Regions from separate parts of the Pseudovibrio sp. JE062 genome, predicted to be linked through region 1. Evidence: predicted binding sites of a transcription regulator. Region 1 holds the regulator's gene; the other holds the start of a gene.

Evidence for each region. The regulator PhoB, encoded in region 1, activates phosphate uptake and scavenging genes when phosphate is short. The targets are predictions, from matches to a motif close to TGTCATNNANCTGTCAT.
Region 2: the regulator PhoB is predicted to act here: its motif matches at 2,782-2,798, upstream of PJE062_RS14470 (glycerophosphodiester phosphodiesterase family protein).

The regions. Positions count from the first base shown of each region.
Region 1 covers NZ_DS996809.1:327,361-337,998, reverse strand. Annotated here, with positions in the region: gene PJE062_RS13970 (PstS family phosphate ABC transporter substrate-binding protein) at 15-1,034, shown strand; gene pstC (phosphate ABC transporter permease subunit PstC) at 1,233-2,621, shown strand; gene pstA (phosphate ABC transporter permease PstA) at 2,614-4,461, shown strand; gene pstB (phosphate ABC transporter ATP-binding protein PstB) at 4,514-5,317, shown strand; gene phoU (phosphate signaling complex protein PhoU) at 5,353-6,057, shown strand; gene phoB (phosphate regulon transcriptional regulator PhoB) at 6,278-6,973, shown strand; gene PJE062_RS13940 (GNAT family N-acetyltransferase) at 7,051-7,521, shown strand; gene PJE062_RS13935 (GcrA family cell cycle regulator) at 7,618-8,178, opposite strand; gene PJE062_RS13930 (aspartate aminotransferase family protein) at 8,996-10,198, shown strand; gene argF (ornithine carbamoyltransferase) at 10,195-10,638, shown strand, end outside.
Region 2 covers NZ_DS996809.1:440,386-451,023, forward strand. Annotated here, with positions in the region: gene mutY (A/G-specific adenine glycosylase) at 1-569, shown strand, start outside; gene PJE062_RS14460 (tautomerase family protein) at 618-1,007, opposite strand; gene PJE062_RS14465 (AMP nucleosidase) at 1,227-2,705, opposite strand; gene PJE062_RS14470 (glycerophosphodiester phosphodiesterase family protein) at 3,031-4,251, shown strand; gene PJE062_RS14475 (site-specific DNA-methyltransferase) at 4,679-5,776, shown strand; gene PJE062_RS14480 (DUF4261 domain-containing protein) at 5,912-6,799, opposite strand; gene PJE062_RS14485 (cytidine deaminase) at 6,953-7,360, shown strand; gene tyrS (tyrosine--tRNA ligase) at 7,406-8,677, opposite strand; gene PJE062_RS14495 (HAD family phosphatase) at 8,911-9,609, opposite strand; gene PJE062_RS14500 (alpha-1,2-fucosyltransferase) at 9,822-10,638, shown strand, end outside.

The DNA of each region.
Region 1 (10,638 bases):
CCAGGAGACTTCAGGTGAAAATCAAGGCATTCGCAAGCGTCGCAGCGCTCGCTCTCGCAGGTACCATTGCTGCAGGTTCCGCACAGGCTCGTGATCAGATTCAGATCGTTGGTTCCTCCACTGTTTTCCCATTTGCAACAGCAGTAGCTGAGCAGTTTGGTCAGAAAACAAACTTCAAAACACCAGTTGTTGAATCCACTGGTTCCGGTGGCGGCATCAAGCTCTTCTGTGAAGGCGTTGGCGAAAACACACCTGACATCACCAACGCTTCCCGCCGCATGAAGGCAAAGGAGCTGGTTAAGTGTAATGAGGCTGGTGTAACCCCAGTTGAAGTCACCGTAGGTTTCGACGGCATCGTTCTGGCAAACTCCAAAGCTGGCGCTCAGCTGGACCTGACCCTTGATCAGGTGTTCCTGGCTCTGGCGAAAGAAGTCCCAGTCGAGGGCAAGCTGGTTGCAAACCCATACCAGAAGTGGTCCGACATCGACCCATCTCTGCCAAACACCAAGATCGAAGTTCTCGGTCCTCCTCCAACATCCGGCACCCGTGATGCATTCGCTGAGCTGGCAATGCAGGGTGGCTGTAAGAAAGTTGCAGGCGCTGCAGAACTCGGCCTGAAGAAAAAAGCATGTCACGAAGTTCGTGAAGACGGTGCTTACATCGAAGCTGGTGAGAACGACAACCTGATCGTTCAGAAGCTGGAAGCAAACCCGAACGCACTCGGCATCTTCGGCTTCTCCTTCCTCGACCAGAACGCTGACAAAATGCAGGGCGCAAACATCAACGGTGTTGCTCCTACTTTTGACGCGATCGCAGCTGGCGACTACCCAGTATCCCGTTCCCTGTTCTTCTACATCAAGAAAGAGCACGTTGGCGTCATCCCAGGCATCGCAGAATACCTGGCTGAGTTCACCAACGAAGACACCTGGGGCGACGAAGGTTACCTGGCAGACAAGGGTCTGATCCCACTGCCAGCAGCTGACCGCGCATCAGTTTCCAAGTCTGCATCAGCTCTGACACCACTTGCATTCTAATTGCAAAAAATCAGAGAGCGGTCAGCACCTCAGCTGACCGCTTTCACGCATCCGCAAAAGGTCGACAGCGCGTTCGGGTGCTTCCAAACAAACACCATGAATTCGCTATAACAGTTGCAGCGTGTTTCCGCATAACAAGCCTGATCTGCAGGCAGAAATACGCTCTGACAGAAGAGCCAAATAAGGCGACGCAATCAAATGTTCTGGACTTACGCTGCCCTTCTTCTACTGGTCTTCGTAGCCGCTAACGTCTATGGACGCTTCCGGGCTCTGCAGGTCGCTGGTCACCAGCTTTCCGTGCTTCACTCCCGGCCAACTTACCACGGTGGGTATCTGGCAATCCTGTCCACACTTCCGGCATTTGTGCTCCTGATTGCATGGGCAGTCGTAGAGCCGCGCATGCTGGATATGATGGTCATCAGCGCCAACGCCGAGGTGATTGAAGGACTGTCCAAACCAGAACTTCAGGCATTCCTGCGCGATGCCCGCGCCATCGCATTCGGCGGCATTGTTGCCTTCTCCGATGCGGGCAAGGAACAAGCAGCTGAGGTGTTCGCCTCGCTCGCCCAAACCTCCTTTGTCCTCAAAACAGTTCTTATGGTTGGCCTCGTGCTTGGCGGCTTGTGGTACGGCAACCGTGCTATTCGCCCCACAATGCGGGCTCGCCATTTTGTCGAGCGCACCGTCATGGGATTGCTGATCCTGTGTTCCGCTGTTGCGATCTTCACCACCATCGGCATCGTGCTCTCACTGATCTTTGAAAGCCTGATGTTCTTCCGCCAGATCCCAATTCTGGACTTCGTCTTCGGCACCCACTGGAGCCCGCAAAGCGCGTTTGAAGGCGCTGGTGCAGAACACGGCGAAGCCAATACCAAGATCTTCGGCGCAATCCCGCTTCTGGTCGGCACCATGCTGATCACAGCAATCGCGATCATTGTGGCTGCACCAATCGGCTTGCTCTCAGCGATTTACCTCTCTGACTACGCAAGCACTCCGGTCCGCGCAATCGCAAAGCCAGTTCTGGAAATTCTGGCTGGTATCCCAACAGTGGTCTACGGCTTCTTCGCTGCGCTCACCGTGGCACCATTCATCCGCGGCTGGGGCGAAAGCATCGGCCTGTCAGTCAGCTCAGAAAGTGCACTGGCCGCTGGCCTTGTCATGGGCATCATGATCATCCCGTTCGTCTCCTCCCTGTCTGACGATGTGATCAACGCCGTGCCTCAGTCTCTGCGTGATGGCTCTGCCGGTCTTGGTGCCACCAAGTCCGAAACCATTCGCCGTGTGGTTCTGCCAGCGGCTCTGCCGGGCATCGTCTCGGCGCTGATCCTCGCCATCTCCCGCGCCATTGGCGAAACCATGATCGTGGTGATGGCAGCAGGCTTGGCCGCCAACATGACAGTGAATCCCCTGGAAGCAGTAACAACCGTGACCGTGCAAATCGTCACCTTGCTGGTCGGTGACCAGGAGTTCGACAGCGCGAAAACACTCGCAGCGTTTGCTCTCGGTCTTCTCCTCTTCTGCATCACACTTGCTCTGAACATCTTCGCTCTGCGCGTCGTGAAGAAATATAGGGAACAGTATGATTGATATCGCTCAGGACACTGCCGGTTCCGCAATTGGCGGACGTGTCAAAGGCATTCCTTCCGGCGTCCATACGACAGACGAAGCTCGCAAGCGCCTGAAAAAGCGCTACAGCATGGAAGCGCGCTTCAAGGCTTACGGCATCGGTGCCATTGCATTGGCCGCAACCTTTCTGGTTCTGCTGCTCTTCACAATTGTCGGCACTGGCCTGCCAGCCTTCACCTACAACTACGTGAGCGTGCCGCTGAACCTGAGTGCTGAAAAGGTTGATCCAGCCAATCCGGCAGGCGCCAGCTACAACAAGATCATCCGCGATGGTCTGAAGGCAGAACTGCCATTTGCATCCGACCGCAAAAACCGCCGCGTGCTGTACTCGCTGGTGTCCTCCGGCGCCAACGTCATCCTGCAAAAGCAGGTGGTCGCTGACACTTCCATGCTGGGTGGAACCGGTCCAGTCGCTATCCCGCTTTCAGATTTCGCAGACCTTTATGTCAAAGGCCTGATCACGCAGAAAAACGAGATCACCACAACAAGCGCAGCCACCGTTTCCGGAACCGAAGGGCAGGTGACCATCACCGCCGAGAAACCGGAGTTCGGTGCGCTTATCGCCGCTCTCAAGTCTTACTACGAGAACGAAGTCACACTGCTTTCTGACAAGATCGAAGCCCGCGGCCGTTCTGAAGTCAGCGTCAACACCAAGATCACAGGCCTCGAAACCCGCCTGAAAAGTGAAAAAGATCCGCTGGTTGTGCAGCGCCTGACCTCTGAAGTTGAGAGCAACAGAGAAGCACTCGAGAAAATCAAGGCAACTCTGGAAACCCGGAAGGCGGAACTGGCTGTTCTGCAGGGCCATCTTGCCAATATTGAAAATGGCGGCACACTCAACAACAAGATGCCAAGCTTCTTCGTGAACGTGAATGGCGGCACCATCAAAGCGGAAAAGGTCACGCCAACCAGCGTCACCGGCACCGCCTTCATCCCGCTCAGCTCCGATGCAGCCGTCGCTGCTGGCCAATGGGGCATTGAAGAGCTGGAAACACCGGAAAGCTTCCGCAAGTTCTCTGATAAAGAGATCGCCTACACGGACTATCTGGTCTCCAAAGGCACCATCGAGAACCAGTGGAACTCCATCTTCTTCAAGTCCGGTGCAAGCCGTGAACCTGAAATGGCCGGTATCTGGGGTGCAGCAGTTGGTTCCTTTTGGACCATGCTCGTTACCTTGTCTCTGTCATTCCCGATTGGTGTGGCCGCTGCGATTTATCTGGAAGAGTTCGCGCCTAAGAACCGCTGGACCCACCTGATTGAGGTGAACATCAACAACCTGGCAGCCGTGCCATCGATCGTCTTCGGTCTGCTTGGTCTGGCAGTGTTCCTCAACGTCTTCGGCTTGCCGCGATCCGCGCCGGTCGTCGGCGGTATGGTGCTGGCGCTCATGACGCTGCCAACCATCATCATCGCCTCCCGCGCAGCCCTTCAGGCCGTGCCGCCTAGCATCCGCGAAGCTGCACTGGGTGTTGGAGCTTCCCGCTTGCAGGCCGTGTTCCACCATGTGCTGCCACTGGCAATGCCGGGTATATTGACTGGAACTATCATCGGCATGGCACAGGCATTGGGCGAAACCGCACCGCTTCTCATGATCGGCATGGTGGCTTTCATCGTCGATATCCCGGCAAGCCCGGTGGATCCGTCGACCGTGCTGCCGGTTCAGATCTTCATGTGGGCAGACTTCCCCGAACCGGCCTTCCAGCAGAAAACCTCTGCCGCGATCATGGTGCTGCTCGGCTTCCTGATCTCGATGAATGCAATCGCAATCGTCCTTCGTAAACGTTTTGAGCGCCGCTGGTGATTTGAAAGGCAAGATCATGGCATTGGAAATGACCACAGACACCGAGAGTGCAATGGATACAACAATAAGCGCGCCACCAGCCGTATCAGCTGAAGGCGAAACGCTCAAAATGCGTGGCCGTGACGTAAAAGTGTTTTACGGCGACAAGCAGGCCCTGCATGGTGTGGATCTGGATGTGCGCAAAAATCAGGTGACCGCGCTGATCGGTCCATCCGGTTGCGGCAAGTCCACCTTCCTGCGCTGCCTCAACCGCATGAACGACACCATCGATATCTGCCGCGTGGAAGGTGACATCCTTCTCGACAACGATGACGTCTACGACCCACGCATTGATGTAGTGGAACTGCGTGCCCGCGTTGGCATGGTGTTCCAGAAGCCGAACCCGTTCCCGAAGTCCATCTTTGAGAACGTGGCTTACGGCCCACGCATTCACGGTCTGGCACAAAGCAAGGCCGATCTGGAAGAGATCGTCGCCAGCTCCCTGCAGCGCGCCGGTCTGTTTGAGGAAGTGAAAGACCGTCTGGATGAGCCGGGAACCGGACTCTCCGGTGGTCAGCAGCAGCGCCTGTGCATCGCGCGCGCAATCGCTGTGTCTCCGGAAGTGATCCTGATGGATGAGCCATGTTCTGCGCTTGACCCGATCGCCACCGCAAAAGTGGAAGAGCTGATCGACGAGCTGCGCCAGAACTACACCATCGTGATCGTAACCCACTCCATGCAGCAGGCAGCGCGTGTTTCGCAGCGCACTGCATTCTTCCACTTGGGAACACTGGTGGAAGAGGGGCTGACCAACGACATCTTCACCAACCCCAAAGACCAGCGCACGCAGGATTACATCACTGGCCGTTTCGGTTAAAAATAATAGGCAAGGAGGTCTAAGGAGATCATCCGATGAAAGATCATATCGTCTCGTCCTTCAATGAAGAACTGAAAGAGTTGGCCGGTCGTGTCGTCGAAATGGGCGGCCTCGCAGAAACGCTGGTACATGATGCGGTCAGCGCACTGCTGCGACAGGACCGCGAGCTGGCAACCCGCACCATTGCGGCGGACAGGCGCCTCGACAACATGCAGGCCGAGCTGGAAGAGCTGTGCATCTCCGTGATCGCACGCCGCCAGCCGATGGCAAGCGATCTGCGCGACATCATCGCCGCCATGCGCATCTCCAACGATCTGGAGCGCGTTGGCGACATGGCCAAGAACATTGCAAAGCGGACGCTCGCAATTGAGAGTGAGTTCAACAACAAGCAGCTTGCTGTCGGCGTGGAGCACATGTCTGATCTGGCGCTGGAACAGCTCAAAGCCGTTCTGGATGCCTACACCTCCGGTGATTTGGAAGTCGTCCAGCGCGTACATCTGCGCGATGATGAGGTCGATGCGCTGTACACCAGTCTGTTTCGTCAGCTGCTCACTTACATGATGGAAGATCCACGCTCTATCACCATGTGCGCCCACCTGCTGTTCTGTGCAAAGAACATTGAGCGCATCGGTGACCATGCGACCAACATTGCCGAGAACATCTACTACATGATCTCCGGAAATCAGCTTCCGGCTGATCGTCCAAAAACGGACGAACTGGCAGACAGCAGCGCTGTCTGAGACGTGCCGCTCTCCGGGAAGCTGCAAGCCCGGAAGGCGACCACGTTGAACAAGGTTTGGAGTGCCGGGTTCATTATGCGGCACTTCATGTGTCAAATCAGAGGGCGGCTTCGCGTTTCTGATAAGAAAAGACGCAACTACAAAAGGTTAAAGTGGTTTACATGCACAGTGATGACGGTAAACTGCTTTACAACAGAAGGTGCAAAGAGAGCACTAGGGTATGCCTAAGATACTGATTGTAGAAGACGAAGAACCGTTAAGCCTGCTGCTGAGATACAATCTCGAAGCGGAAGGCTACAATGTCGACGTATGCGCAAGAGGAGATGAGGCAGAACTCCTGCTGCAGGAAAGCCAGCCGGACCTGCTCTTGCTGGACTGGATGCTGCCCGGCCTCTCCGGTATCGAGCTTTGCCGCCGTCTGCGGGCACGTTCAGAAACCGAACGCATGCCAATCATCATGCTCACAGCGCGTGGTGAAGAGTCTGAACGCATTCGTGGTCTGGCAACCGGAGCGGATGATTACGTCGTCAAACCTTTCTCCATTCCGGAGCTTATGGCCCGCGTGCGAGCGATCTTCCGCCGTGCATTGCCGGAAGTTGTCTCCACCATGCTCAAGTCCGGTGATATTGAGCTGGACCGTGAAACCCACCGCGTACGCAGAACTGGCCGTGAAATCCACCTCGGCCCAACCGAGTTCCGCCTGCTGGAGTTCCTCATGAGTGCTCCGGGCCGCGTCTACTCCCGCGAGCAACTGCTCGACGGTGTGTGGGGACATGATGTTTACGTGGATGAGCGCACTGTCGACGTCCATGTGGGCCGCCTGCGCAAAGCCATCAACAAGGGCCGCATGAAAGACCCGATCCGCACCGTCCGCGGCGCCGGATACGCTTTCAACGACCAGTTTGCTGTCGGGTAATCGATTTCTGCTATATGCGCATTATGAAACTGCATCTCTGATCCGGAGATGCAGACTAAAAACAATGCGGATAACAAATGAAAATCAAGACGGTTGATAGAGCAACCGCTCATATCTACGACAATCTCTGCCAGGCTTACGAGGCAGAGTTCTCGCCTCTCACGCACAAACAGCCTGACGCCAACGGCCTGTTCGCCAAGGACACGCTGCTGGAAGGCAACATCACCGGCTATCTGGTGTACAGCAACGACCTCCCGGCAGGACTGGCGGCCATCAAGCAGGAGGAGCAGGAGGGGTTCGAAGTCTGCGAGTTCTACGTCGTGCCTTACTACCGCCGACACAAGCTGGGCCTGCAGTTTGCCAGCGCGCTGTTTGATCAGATGCCCGGCAACTGGCAAATCAAACAGATTGAAGGCGCTGACCACGCCACCGCCTTCTGGCGCGCTGTGGTGAACGACTACACCTCAGGCCACTATCAGGAAGACAGCTACAACGATCCGTACTGGGGCAACGTCACCCGCCAAACCTTCAGCGCTCAGAAGCACTAAACGCAGTCACAGGCGGATAGTCGTTACAAAACAGGCACTCAGACAGCAAAAAGCCGGGCACTGGACCCGGCTCATAACGCTTGCTGTCAGTCTATTTTAGCTGGCGCGGCGGTTGCGGCGGTCGCTGACTGGCTGATAGGCAATGCTGCGGTGATGCGCGCAATACGGTGTGCCTGCATCTGACTGACGACCGCAGAAGTAGAAGTCTTCAGAACCCGGATCGCCAATTGGCCACTTACAGGTGCGTTCGTTCAATGTCAGGATGGATGCGCGTTCGGAAACCGGAATAAAGATTTCTGCGACTGGGACGGGAGCGATTTCGGTCTCGATCGTTTCAATTGGCTCAACTTTAAGAGCGTTGGCGCCTGCCACTGTTGGCTGAACTTGTCGAGGAGTAGGAGAGGGAGCTGCTGCTGCGACCGCTTCGGTCACTGTCGGTTTAATTGGAGAAGCTGTTCTTGCCGCTGGGGCAGTTGCCTTTCTCGTCTTGGTTGCACCGCCCCCTGATTTAGCACGCCCTGAAAGCCCGAGCCGGTGAACCTTACCAATTACGGCATTTCGGGTCACATTGCCTAGCTCCCCAGCGATCTGGCTTGCGCTTAACCCGTCTGCCCAAAGCTTGGTTAGTAACTCTACACGTTCTGCTGTCCAGCTCATTAAAGGCCCCCGTCTTCCTTCAGTGGCGCGCAAAACAGTATTCGCTCAGCTCGGACGTATCCGAATTTGCCGCTAACCTGAGCGTGTGTGCTTGCAGCGTTCAGTAACTACGAGATGGTGTATAACTCTTATCGCACAGTACTATATCGGCGTTCCTACGAGCAATAACCTCAAAGAATTGAGGTGGGGAAGACTCTGGTTTTCCCCAGAATTGCCGTACTACTACTTACCTATAACAGCCTTCTTGTGGTGGGAGAAGATTATCAATCTAAAGAATAGGAGCTGTTTGTTAAACCAAGTTCCACCGCATTCTTTCCAACACAAAGTAAGAGCTGATAGCGTTACCCCGTTGATATTTAATACATATATTTACCACTGAAAAACAACTAGTAAAAAACACTAGTAAACTACAAATTGCAGTGCAGATGCACTCGCCGAATGACACCTTCATATGACGCGGTACACGCTAGAGGTGTATTGAATAAACCTTAAGAGATATGGAAAAAAACTGGCCAGTGAAGAGGGGATTAGACCTCTACTCCACCATTTAAAAATGCCACAATGTGCCCTTCCTCAGGTAGCAGACCAACCGGAATGCACCGATAGGAAGCACAAAAAGCCGGCTGCCCATTCCTGAACAGGAGTAAGGTATTGCTGGCAATACGTGTTATTGACTGCCCTGAGGGAACGCGGTTTATATGTCGCCTTCCTTACAACCGGACACCTTCGGGTGTTGAATGAAGCGCCAGATGGCGTTTTTTGTTTTTGTAGCAACCAAGATTTTTGAGCAGAGTGCTCAATCCATGAGGAGTGAGAAATGACGACTTCGTCGCTAATGCAGACTTATGCACGTTCAGACCTGGCGTTTGAGCGTGGGGAAGGTGTCTGGCTTTATGCGGCTGATGGTCGACGATACATGGATTGTGCCTCGGGTATCGCCGTCTCCGGCTTGGGTCATGCGCATCCAAAGCTCGTTGAGGCGCTGAAAGGCCAGGCTGAAAAGCTGTGGCACGTCACCAACCTCTACACCATTCCAGAGGGTGAAAAGCTCGCAAAGCTGCTGACAGACAACACCTTTGCGGATGTTGTGTTCTTTACCAACTCCGGTACGGAAGCGACTGAAGGTGCCATGAAGGCAGCGCGTCGCTACCACTTTGCCAAGGGCAATCCGGAAAAGAACCGCATTATCACCTTTGAAAATGCGTTCCACGGCAGAACCATGGCAGCTCTGGCTGCTGGTGGTCAGCAGAAGTATCTGGAAGGCTTCGGTCCAGCACCAGAAGGTTTTGATCAGGTGCCGGCTGGCGATCTGGAAGCAGTCAAAAAGATAGTTGGCCCGGAAACCGCAGCCATCATGCTGGAGCCAGTTCAGGGCGAAGGCGGCATCCGCTCTATGGATCCAGCTTTCCTGAAGGGCTTGCGTGAGATCTGTGATGAAAACGACCTGCTGCTGATCTATGACGAGATCCAGACCGGCGTTGGTCGTACCGGCAAGCTCTTTGCCCACGAATGGGCTGGTGTTGCACCAGACCTGATGGCGATCGCAAAAGGCATCGGCGGTGGCTTCCCGATGGGGGCGTTCCTCGCAACCAATGAAGCGGCCAGCGGCATGGTGCCGGGCGTGCATGGCACAACATTCGGCGGCAACCCGCTGGCAATGGCTGTCGGCACTGCTGTTATGGAAACCGTCCTGGAGCCGGGCTTTCTCGAAGCTGTTCAGGAAAAAGGCCTGATGCTGAAGCAAAAGCTGGCCTGCATCGTAGATCAGCACGGCGACGTGTTTGAACTGGTGCGCGGCGAGGGCCTGATGCTTGGCCTCAAATGTAAGGTTCCAAACACCCAGCTGCTGGTTCACATGCGCAACAATGGCTTGCTGCCGGTTGGTGCGGGAGACAACGTGCTCCGCATTATGCCGCCAATGACCATCACCGCTGAAGAAATTGACGTGCTCGCCCAAAAAATTGAAGCCGCTGCTGCGGACATGGAAAACGAGCTGAAAACTGCCGAGACTGCCAAATGACTACACTGACAAAACCACAGCACTTTCTCGATATCAGTGATTTTTCTAGTGACGAACTCCGTCACATCATGGATGTCTCCAAGCAGATCAAATCCACCCGCAATGGTGTTCATCGCGGGCAGGGGCCTCTGGCAGGCAAAGTGCTGGCCATGGTCTTCGAACAGCCATCCACCAGAACCCGCATCTCCTTTGATGTGGGCATGCGCGAGCTTGGCGGCGAAACCCTGATGCTGACCGGTGCAGAAATGCAGCTTGGCCGTGGCGAGTCCATTCCGGACACCGCCCGCGTCCTGTCCCGCTTCGTCGACATGATCATGATCCGTATGCTGGACCATGATGCCGTCAGAGAGCTGGCAGAATATGCGACCGTGCCTGTCATCAACGGTTTGACCAAGATTTCACATCCTTGCCAGATCATGGCAGACATCATGACCTTCGAA
Region 2 (10,638 bases), 110 kb from region 1:
CCCTCAAGGCTGAAGTGAAGCCGCTGATGGCTGAGGTGACGCCCCATGACCGCCCCGGCGACTTTGCACAGGCCATGATGGATCTGGGCGCCACCATCTGTACTCCCAAATCACCGGCCTGTGGCATCTGTCCATGGATGGAAGTTTGCGAAGGCCGCAAGCAAGGCATTGCAGACACGCTGCCCCGCAAAGCGCCGAAGAAGGTGAAGCCGACACGGCGGGGCATGGCTTTCCTTCTGAGAGATGATAAAGGACGCATTCTGCTCCGCAAGCGAGAGGACAAAGGCCTGCTTGCCGGGATGAGTGAGCCAATCACCACACACTGGTCCGATGACGCTGCGCTGGAAGATCTGACAGCCGCCCCCATTCATGCGGAGTGGGTGCGGACAGCAAAAGATGTGAAGCACACCTTCACGCACTTCCATCTGGAAATGAGTGTCTGGCAGGCGGAGGCTCCAGCGAACTACGCAGAGCCAGAAGGCTACTGGTGGTCTGCTCCCGATGAGCTTGAAGGCGAAGCTCTGCCAACGGTGATGAAGAAAGCGCTGAAGGCGGGTGGGTTGATTTAGGAAGGCATTGACCAAAACAAGTTAGCCGGAAAGTACAGCTAATTGGCTTTACAGTCCCAGCACTGTTTTTACGGAACCAGCTCCACTGAAAGACCAATCAATCGAGTTGTTTTCGATCAAGAACATGATGGAGTTGTCGGGCTCAAAGCCAATGTTCGAAAGACGTTGGCGCATGTCTTTGTAAAGGTGTTCCTTCTGCTCATCAGAGCGCCCGCCTAGCAATGCGATCTCAATCACGATGGTTGCTTTGGGGTCTCTGTTTCCGAGGAAAGTCGGGTGAAACATCATATCTTCAGGTTCGTATCGAGAAACCAAAGTGAAGTCATCGCTGGGATTAACACCGCATGTAGCCACCAGACTTTCATGCAGCTGCTCGCTGATTGAGCGACACATTTGGGTAGGCAGTGCTTTGGGTACGTGGATCTTGTTAAAAGGCATAATTAGTCTCACTCAGCTGTTTGATAGGATGAATTGAAATCTACTGAAAATTAGATTGGTAAGATCGGCATAGGTTATCGCGCCTGGACATATGAGGCCAAGTCAGCAATCTGATTAGCTAGAGTGGAGAAACGACCTCAGGGGCAACAAACGCTTCTTTACAGCAAAAAGCCGGGTCGAGGCCCGGCTTTTCTTGTTCTTGTTGCTGCCAAATGGTGCTTATTGGAAAGCGGTTTCCATGAAGCTGCGGAGTTTTCGAGAGTGGAGGCGCTCTAGTGGCATCTCCCTCAGGATCTCCATGGTCTTCACGCCGATTTCCAGATGCTGATCCACCTGTTTGCGGTAGAAGTCTGTCGCCATACCCGGCAGTTTCAGCTCACCATGCAGTGGCTTGTCTGAGACGCAGAGCAAAGTTCCGTATGGAACACGGAAGCGGAAACCGTTGGCGGCTATGGTTGCGGACTCCATATCCAACGCGATGGCGCGGGACTGAGAGAACCGCTGCACAGGCTCGCGGTGGTCCCGCAGTTCCCAGTTGCGGTTATCGATGGAGGCAACGGTGCCTGTGCGCATGACGCGCTTCAGGTCATACCCGCTGTAGCCGGTGGTTTTCTCAACTGCATCTTCCAGTGCGACCTGCACTTCTGCCAGTGGTGGGATCGGAACCCATGTTGGCAAGTCAGCGTCGAGCACCTTGTCTTCGCGAACGTAACCATGTGCCAGCACATAATCACCGAGCTGCTGGCTGCTTCTGAGCCCAGCGCAGTGACCTAGCATCAACCAGGCGTGTGGGCGAAGCACCGCGATGTGGTCGGTGATGGTTTTCGCATTCGATGGACCGACACCGATGTTCACCATAGTGATACCGGAGTTATCTTCCCGCAGCAGGTGATAGGCTGGCATCTGCGGCAAGCGTGGAGGTGCCACACCTTCACGTGGCTCTTTATCACCAGCATAGGTGATGAGATTGCCCGGCTCGACAAAGGCAACGTAGCCGCTATTTGGATCGTTGATCAGCTCCTTCGCCATCTGCGCAAAGCCATCAATGTAGAACTGATAGTTTGTGAAGAGCACGAAGTTCTGGAAGTAGCGCGGTGCCGTTGCGGTGTAGTGCTGCAAACGATGCAGGGAGTAATCTACGCGTGGCGCGGTGAACGGGGCCAGGGGCTCAAAGCCATCTTTAGCACGGTAAGTGCCGTTTGAGATGGCATCATCCATAACCGCCAGATCCGGCACATCAAACACATCACGCAGTGTACGTTCTGCGCTGTCAGGCAGAGCGCCTTCAACGTGGGCGCCATCATAGAATGCGAAGTGCAGCGGGATTGGCTGATCACTCTCAGCGATCTCGACTTCTAGGCCGTGGTTCTTGATCAGCAGATCAATCTGATGTTCCAGATAGTGTCTGAACAAATCAGGCCGGGTGATTGTGGTTTTGTATTTGCCAGGTCTTGCTACAAATCCATAGGACAAACGAGTGTCCACGCGGATGTGGCTGGACATTTCAAAACGAAGTTCCGGATAAAAAGCTCTGACCCGGTTTGTCGGCATGCTGCCCTGAGCGGCAGACTTAAAATTCTCGCGCAAAAAGTCTGTTGCCCGATCAAACAGGAAGATCAGGTGCTCAACTGCTTCAGCGGCATCTTTAAAGGATCGTGGGGGAATTGTTTCAGGCGTGCGGATGGAACGGGTTTCCATCACAACGTCGCTATCGGATATAGTCGACACGTTCGGTTTCTCCTCTTTCGTGTCACTATATATCTGAGGGATGTTTACGACAGGGTCAAGACAATCCGCAGACAAATATGATTTATTTTTTAGTGAGTGAGGATATTTTCACGCAGCGTCAGATCCAGTTCTGCGCACAGAATTGCAATATCTGACTACATATTTACCCTTATCTCCTTCAGTTTATTCTGTAAAACTACATCCCAATTAAAAGGTGTGATTTCAGAGGAAGAGTGCAACGCTCTTTTCAGCACCACACCACAAAAGCATTCAATGATCGGGAGGGATCTTTTTTATGCACTTTGTTCGAACCGCCACGCTTGGGCTGATGGCAGGCGCTTGTTTTACTGCAAGCGCGCAGGCTGCACAGCTGGGCCCTCGCCCTGCTTTTCTCGTTGAGCAGATGCAGGAGAGCCCGCTGAAGGAAAAACTGCGGGCTTGTATTGGCAACCCTGCCACCACCTCCAACTTCTCCATTGGCCACCGCGGTGCGCCGCTGCAGTTTCCAGAGCATACTTTAGAGTCCTATCAAGCAGCTGCAGTGATGGGCGCTGGTGTGCAGGAATGTGATGTTACCTTTACCAAAGACAAGCAGCTGGTTTGCCGTCACTCCCAGAACGATCTGGCAACCACCACAAATATTCTGGCAACAGATCTGGCAGGCACCTGTGTCACGCCATTCACGGCGGCTGCGGGTGGTGAGAAAGCGACTGCTGAGTGTAGGACCTCAGAGATCACTCTGGCTGAGTTTGAAGGCCTGAAGGGCAAGATGGATGCCTCTGATCCAACCGCCACAACAGTCGAGGACTTCCTGAAGGGCACAGCAGACTGGCGCACTGACCTCTATGCAGCTGCTGGTGCTGGCGGGACTTTGATGACCCATGCTCAATCCATCGAGCTGTTCAAGGCTCAAGGTGCCAAGTTTACGCCGGAGCTGAAGCGCCCGAGCGTTAAGATGCCATTTGATGGGTTTAGTCAGGAAGATTACGCCCAAAAGCTGATTGATGAGTACAAGGCAGCTGGTGTTCCAGCCTCTGACGTGTACCCTCAGTCCTTCTTCCTTGATGATGTGCTTTACTGGATCAAGAATGAGCCAGAGTATGGCAAGCAGGCGGTGTTCCTTGATGGGCGCTTCCGCATGCAGGGCTTTGATACGTCCGATCCAACCAGCTTCAAGCCATCCATGGCTGAGCTGAAGGAGATGGGCGTCAACTACATCTCTCCTCCTCTCTGGATGCTTGTTACTCTGGATGATGGGAAGATTGTTCCTTCCGCTTATGCGAAGGCTGCCAATGAGGCTGGCATCAAGATCTTCGCCTGGACTCTGGAGCGCTCCGGCCTCATCTCTCACAATAAAGGTGGCTGGTATTACCGCAGCATCAATGATGCGATCACCAGCGAAGGCAGCGTTTACGAGCTGCTGGATGTGCTGGCGCAGGATGTGAAGGTGAGCGGTGTGTTCTCTGACTGGCCAGCAACTGTGACCTTCTACGCCAACTGCATGGGGATTGAGTAAGCCCCTCTCCTCACACTGATTTGCAATTTGGGAAGCGCGTCTATTATGGCGCGCTTTCTTTTTGTGCTGTCCGTTACGGGAGCTCTGCCATACTGATTAACCGATTTGCCCGCTGTCCCCGCAGTGCGTTTACCTTGTTCGTTTTAGTCAGCAAAAAAGCTTGACTCTCAAAAAAATATTTTAGCTCTCCATTTTCGCCATTTTAACTCCTCATAAACCTCTACCCCAAGGGAATCCGCGACCGAATATTAATGGGAGTTAACTTCGAGACAAATATTCGAATCTGTAAATAAAGCGTTGATTCTAAAAGAATAAAAGATATCCACCGTTAACCAGTGGTTTACCATATCCGGTAACCATAGCACTCAGAAATTGCGTGAGGTGCTGCGTCGCAATGAGAGTAAAGCGTAAAGAAGGGGTGTCCCTGATGACACCCCATACTTCCACCAAGCCAGAGTGGCTTGATACGATTATTAAGGGTGACTGTGTCGAGGCTTTGAACAAGCTTCCAGACAACAGCGTGGATGTGGTTTTTGCCGATCCCCCTTACAACCTACAGCTGGGCGGAGATCTGCACAGACCTGATCATTCAAAGGTAGATGCCTGCGATGATCACTGGGATCAGTTCTCCAGCTTTAAAGCTTACGATGAGTTCACTCGTGCATGGCTCACTGCGGTTCGCCGCGTGCTGAAGCCAAACGGGTCCATCTGGGTTATCGGTTCCTATCACAACATCTTCCGTGTTGGCGCGGTGATGCAGGACCTTGGGTTCTGGATCAACAATGATGTGGTTTGGCTGAAAACAAACCCGATGCCGAACTTCCGTGGCAAGCGTTTTACGAATGCTCATGAGACGCTCATCTGGGCCTGCCCTTCACAGGAGAGCAAGCCGACCTTTAACTACGATGCAATGAAGACGTTTAACGACGACCTTCAGATGCGGTCTGACTGGGTGCTGCCTATCTGCACTGGTCATGAGCGTTTGAAGGACGACAACGGCGACAAAGTGCATCCAACACAGAAGCCGGAAAGCCTGCTCTACCGTGTGCTGCTTTCCACTTCTAATCAGGGTGATGTGATCCTTGATCCGTTCTTTGGAACCGGCACCACCGGTGCTGTTGCCAAAAAGCTTGGCCGCCACTTTGTGGGCTGCGAGCGTGAAGATGCCTATATCAAGGCAGCTTCTGAACGGATTGACCGGGTGACACCAGCCAACGACGATTTTCTGGCGATGACACAAGGCAAACGTGCTCTTCCACGAGTTCCGTTTGGCAACCTGTTGGAAACCGGATTGTTGACACCGGGCGCGGAACTGACCGATGCCCGGGGACGTTTCAAAGCCACAGTTCGCGCTGATGGTTCTTTGATTTGCGGCGAGCATTCAGGATCGATCCACAAAGTGGGTGCGCTCGTCCAAGGCCAGCAAGCCTGTAATGGCTGGACATTCTGGCACGTCAAGCGTGGTAAGGCTCTTGAACCAGTGGACGCTCTGCGTCAGGTGGTTCGTTCTCAGATGCCTCGCTAACGCTGCAGCTCTTTCAGCCAGGCAAACGGTCTGGCTGTTTTACAGGGTTCATCATTGATCCTGCTTCATATCCATATGACTTGGCCCCTGCCCTCACCGGCGGGGGCTTTTTTTGTCACTTGGCAGAAAGCTGCTTTACCCCTTGCGTTTGCCAAAAGGCCAAAGAGATTTGCGAGACGGAGGAGGCGCAGACCGATCCTCGGCACCAACACCTTCCAACTCACTCACATCCGCATCAGGTAACACGACGTGCAACGATGGAGTTTCCGGTCGGTATCCCTGTGGTTTATGAACAACCTTGATCTTCTCTTCAACTGTTCCACCAACTGTATCGCCATGATTAATTACCGGGCCGTTTTTGATGAGGTAAACACCGAGATTCAAAACGAAATCAACTTTGTCAGGTGTCAGATTGGCAGATGCAGAGGTTTCAATCTCCCTGCCAATAAATGGACGAAAACCATTTGTTGCCATTATCGCTTTTTGCTTCCCATCGCTTGTCATGCCTCCGTTAAAGAACATTAGCGAAGTCCATGCAAACAAAGGAACTTCACCCTGAGCAAGTGATTGGGCATAGGTTTTAAGCTTCTCCGGTGAGATAACTGTTTTACCCTCAACGCCGATTTGCGCAGTTACAGGTAGCTTTTCGCTCAGATACGCTGCAAAGAGCGTCATTGTCTTCGCTGCGCTTAGAACTTCTTGGTGCTCCTTGGGGGAACCAAGAGCAGATAAAACGATATGTGATTTGCTCTCAGCCAGAATTGCTCCAGCTTCCGGCCAAAGCTTGTCAATTGCTACAGCTTCTTCGTAAGCATCAGCAGGCAGCGGGAATCCTATGTTCATTATGGCAACTGGAAGCCCATTTACATAAACGAAGTTAGCATCTTTTCCATCACTGTCATCTACGGGGCACTCAATGTGGAGCGGCTGGCCAAGGTATGTGCTCGCCGTGCTCTGGCACATCTCGGCTGCCGTCAGCTCGATTGGCTGTGCCAATGCCAAATATGTAAGAAATAAGCTCATACTATCCCCTCAGTGAAATATCTTTAAAATCAGAGCAATAGTTGCACCCTGACATCATAGTGCAATCTACAAAATCGGTGAGATCATAAGGACCTAATCAAGATCTGTAGAACATGATTTGATTGATAGGGGCAGAAGCTTTAGCGTGGCAGAATGACCATTGAGCAAACATTATTTGATGAAGCCAAGCTGCTGATTGAGCGTCGATATCCTACTGGCTGGGGCGGGGCAGCATCAGTCAGGACTGACAGTGGAAAGATCCTCACCAGTATAGCGCCGGACACCAAAAATGACGGGCTGTCTCTCTGTATGGAGGTTGGTGCTATTTTGGAGGCTCATAAGCTGAATGAGGCCGTGACTCATTCTCTTTGCATCTATCGAGAAGACGAGAATAGCCCCTTTGTTGTTTTGACGCCTTGTGGGATCTGTCAGGAACGGCTTGTCCATTGGGGTGGAGACGTTCTCGCTGCCATTTCCAACACGGACAATCAGTTGATCTTCAAGAGTCTGCGAGAACTGCAACCTCATCATTGGTCGATGGTGAATGGAGAAGAACTGTAGGCCTTGGCACAGCGGCCAGCTCAGGGCTGACCGCTCCCAATGTACTTATACAAACTCCACCAATGCCTTACGGCGCTTGCCGACAGCAAGTGTCAGCCTCTCACCTGGCTTTAGGTCTCCCTCAGAGATCATCCGGGTTTCCTCCAGAACTATGGATGTGTTGAGGCGGACGCCGCCGCCGCGGATGAGGCGGCGGGCTTCGCTGTTGGTGGTGGCGAAGCCAGTTTTAACCAGCAGGTCCAGCAGACCGAGTGGTTTGGCTAGGAGTGACAAAGGCAGTTCATGGGTTGGCTCGGTCAGGTCTTCCTGACCGTTGAACAGAGCCTCACCTTGCTGAAGAGCGGCTTCTGCTGCAGCCAGACCGTGGACAATGCCAGTGACCTGAGTTGCCAGTATCTTCTTGGCTTCATTCAATTCCTGACCTTTGAGGGTGGACAACCGGTCAATCTCACCCAATGGCAAATCGGTGAAGAGCTTCAGGAAACGTGGGACATCGGCATCATCGACATTGCGCCAGAATTGCCAGAAACCGAAACTAGAAAGGCGGGACGGGTTGAGCCATACCGCCCCTTCTGCCGTCTTACCCATTTTGCTGCCGGAGGCTGTTGTCAGCAGTGGCAGCGTGAAGCCGAAGAGCTGGCTGCCAGAGCGGCGACCGAGGTCCACGCCGTTGACGATGTTGCCCCATTGATCAGAACCACCGATCTGCAATGTGCAGTCGAAGCGCTGGTTGAGTTCAACAAAGTCAACCGCTTGCAGCATCATGTAGCAGAACTCGAGGACCGATAGTGGCTGCTGCGCTTCCAGGCGGGAGCGAACACTGTCGAACGTCATCATGCGGTTGACGGTGAAGTGGGTACCGAAGTCGCGCAGGAACTCGAGGAAGCGGAACTCGTCCAGCCATTCCGCGTTGTTGACGATCTGCCCCTGCCCCTCTGAAAGATCAAAGAGACGCTCTACGGTCGCGCGGATGCCAGCGAGGTTGTGGGAGATTTGAGCATCATCGAGCAGCGGACGGCTTTCACTGCGGAAGCTTGGATCACCCACACGCGTGGTACCGCCGCCAATCAGCAGGATTGGCTTGTGGCCGGTTTTCTGCAGCCAGCGCATGGCCATCAACGGCAGTAAGTGACCGACATGCAGGCTGTCTGCAGTTGCATCAAATCCAGCGTATGCGGTGATAGGACCTGCCTGCAGCTTCTCATCCAGCGCTTCAAGGTCTGTGCATTGATGCAGGAAGCCACGATCGATCAGCAGCTGAAGAGCTTCGGATTTAGGGCGGAAGCAACGAGTGGTATCGACAACAGTGTGTTTCATAATTCTCTCCTACGCCACGCAGGAGAGCTAAAACACGAAAGCCGCCTACGCGGCGGCTTTTGGTTCTGACCTCAATTTGACATGAGTTTATAGGAACGCGGCCGCCGATATGTCGGTCGCATAATAATAAACTGCAGAAATGATGGTCAGGTTCTTGCTCATGCCCAAGTGTATGACCGCAACCTACCGCCGCTGTCAAGAAAGTTTTGGCAGATTGTGCTGAGCAAGCATTCTCAAGCCGTGTTTTTGAGCAGAATCAGCTTTTGCATCAAACCTGCTAACTCTCTCATATCATTGAAGATTGCCAGAGGGTTTTGTTGGTCTAGTCGGCTGTGCAAATTTTGGGTGCCGTGAGTGGCACCGGTGAAGCCGAGGGCATCCATACCGGCAGCGTTGGCTGCTTTCAGACCCAGATGACTGTCTTCGATGACGAGGCACTTGGCAGGAGCAACACCCATCTCACTGGCTGCTTTGAGGAACACATCTGGTGCCGGTTTGCCCTTTGCGACCAGATCTGCCGAGAAGTATTTGTGTTCAAAACGCTCATGAAGATTAGTCAGTTTGAGCGTGTACTCCAGTCGTTCCATGGAGCTGCCGGAAGCAATGCACATCTTCATGCTTGGGAACAGTTTGTCCAACTCATGCAATGCTTCGTGGATGCCTGCAATTGGTTGAAGGTCTTTCTCAAAGGCTGCCTTTAGCGCTTCATCCTGATTTACGAGCGCTTCATGGCTGCGGATATCCCGTCCAATCTCAGCTTCCACCTGACTGAAAACTTCGTTGGCGGACACACCGCAGAAACGCGCGATCATGTCTTCTGTGGTGATGGGGTATCCAGCTTTGGTGAAGCCTTCAGCCTCGACCTGGCACCCAATCCATTCGCTGTCGATCAGACAGCCATCACAATCCCAAATGAGCAAATCGTAGTTCATAAACAAATCCAGTTGGTTATATCGGGCGCAGTGTTGCCAGCAAGCATGGCGTTTTGATGATGACATGATTTGGTATTGCAACTTATCCCTGTAGACCAAGCCGGTAAATGGGTGCCCCTCAGAGATTTACTCCCAAAAACCTAGTAGTGAGCCTTTGCCAAAGCTCCGCTAGGCTGACAGGTAAACAAGCTGATTTGTGTAGCGGGGGACGTATGTCAGTTGCTTCTCAGGTGCGAAGATCGGGAGCTGCGCGGCGACGCAAGCTCAAGCCAACATTGATTGTCCGTATCCGCGGGGGCATTGGAAATCAGCTTTTTCAGTATGCTCTTGGGCGAAAAATCGCGCTTGAAACAGGGATGAAACTGCGCTTCGACCGCAGTGAGTACGACCAGTACTTCAATCGCTCCTATTGCCTTAACCTGTTCAAGACACAGGGCTTATCAGCCACGGAATCCGAGATGTCAGCGGTCCTCTGGCCTGCGCAATCGTTTGGGCAGACGGTTAAGCTGTGCCGTAAGTTCTATCCGTTTTATCAGCGGCGTTACATCCGTGAGGATGAGTTGTTGCAAGACGGTGAAACACCAGCGCTGAAGCAAAGTGCCTATCTGGATGGGTACTGGCAGACCTGGGAGATTCCATTTTCGATCATGGAACAGCTGCGCGACGAGATCACCCTGAAGAAGCCTATGGTTCTGGAGCGCCTGAAGCTGTTGCAGCGGATCAAGTCCGGACCCTCAGCTGCGCTGCATGTGCGGTATGGTGATTACAGTCAGGCGCATAACTTGCAGAACTTTGGTTTGTGTTCTGCGGGGTACTACAAAGGCGCGATGGATTTCCTGACTGAGCGCGTGCCAGGGCTGACGTTTTATGTTTTTTCAGACAGTCCTGAGCGGGCGCGCGAGGTGGTTCCTCAGCAAGAAAACGTCTACTTTGCTGATCCGATGCAGGATGGAAAAGATCATGAAGATCTGATGGTTATGTCTTCATGCGATCATATCGTGACAGCGAATAGCACATTCAGCTGGTGGG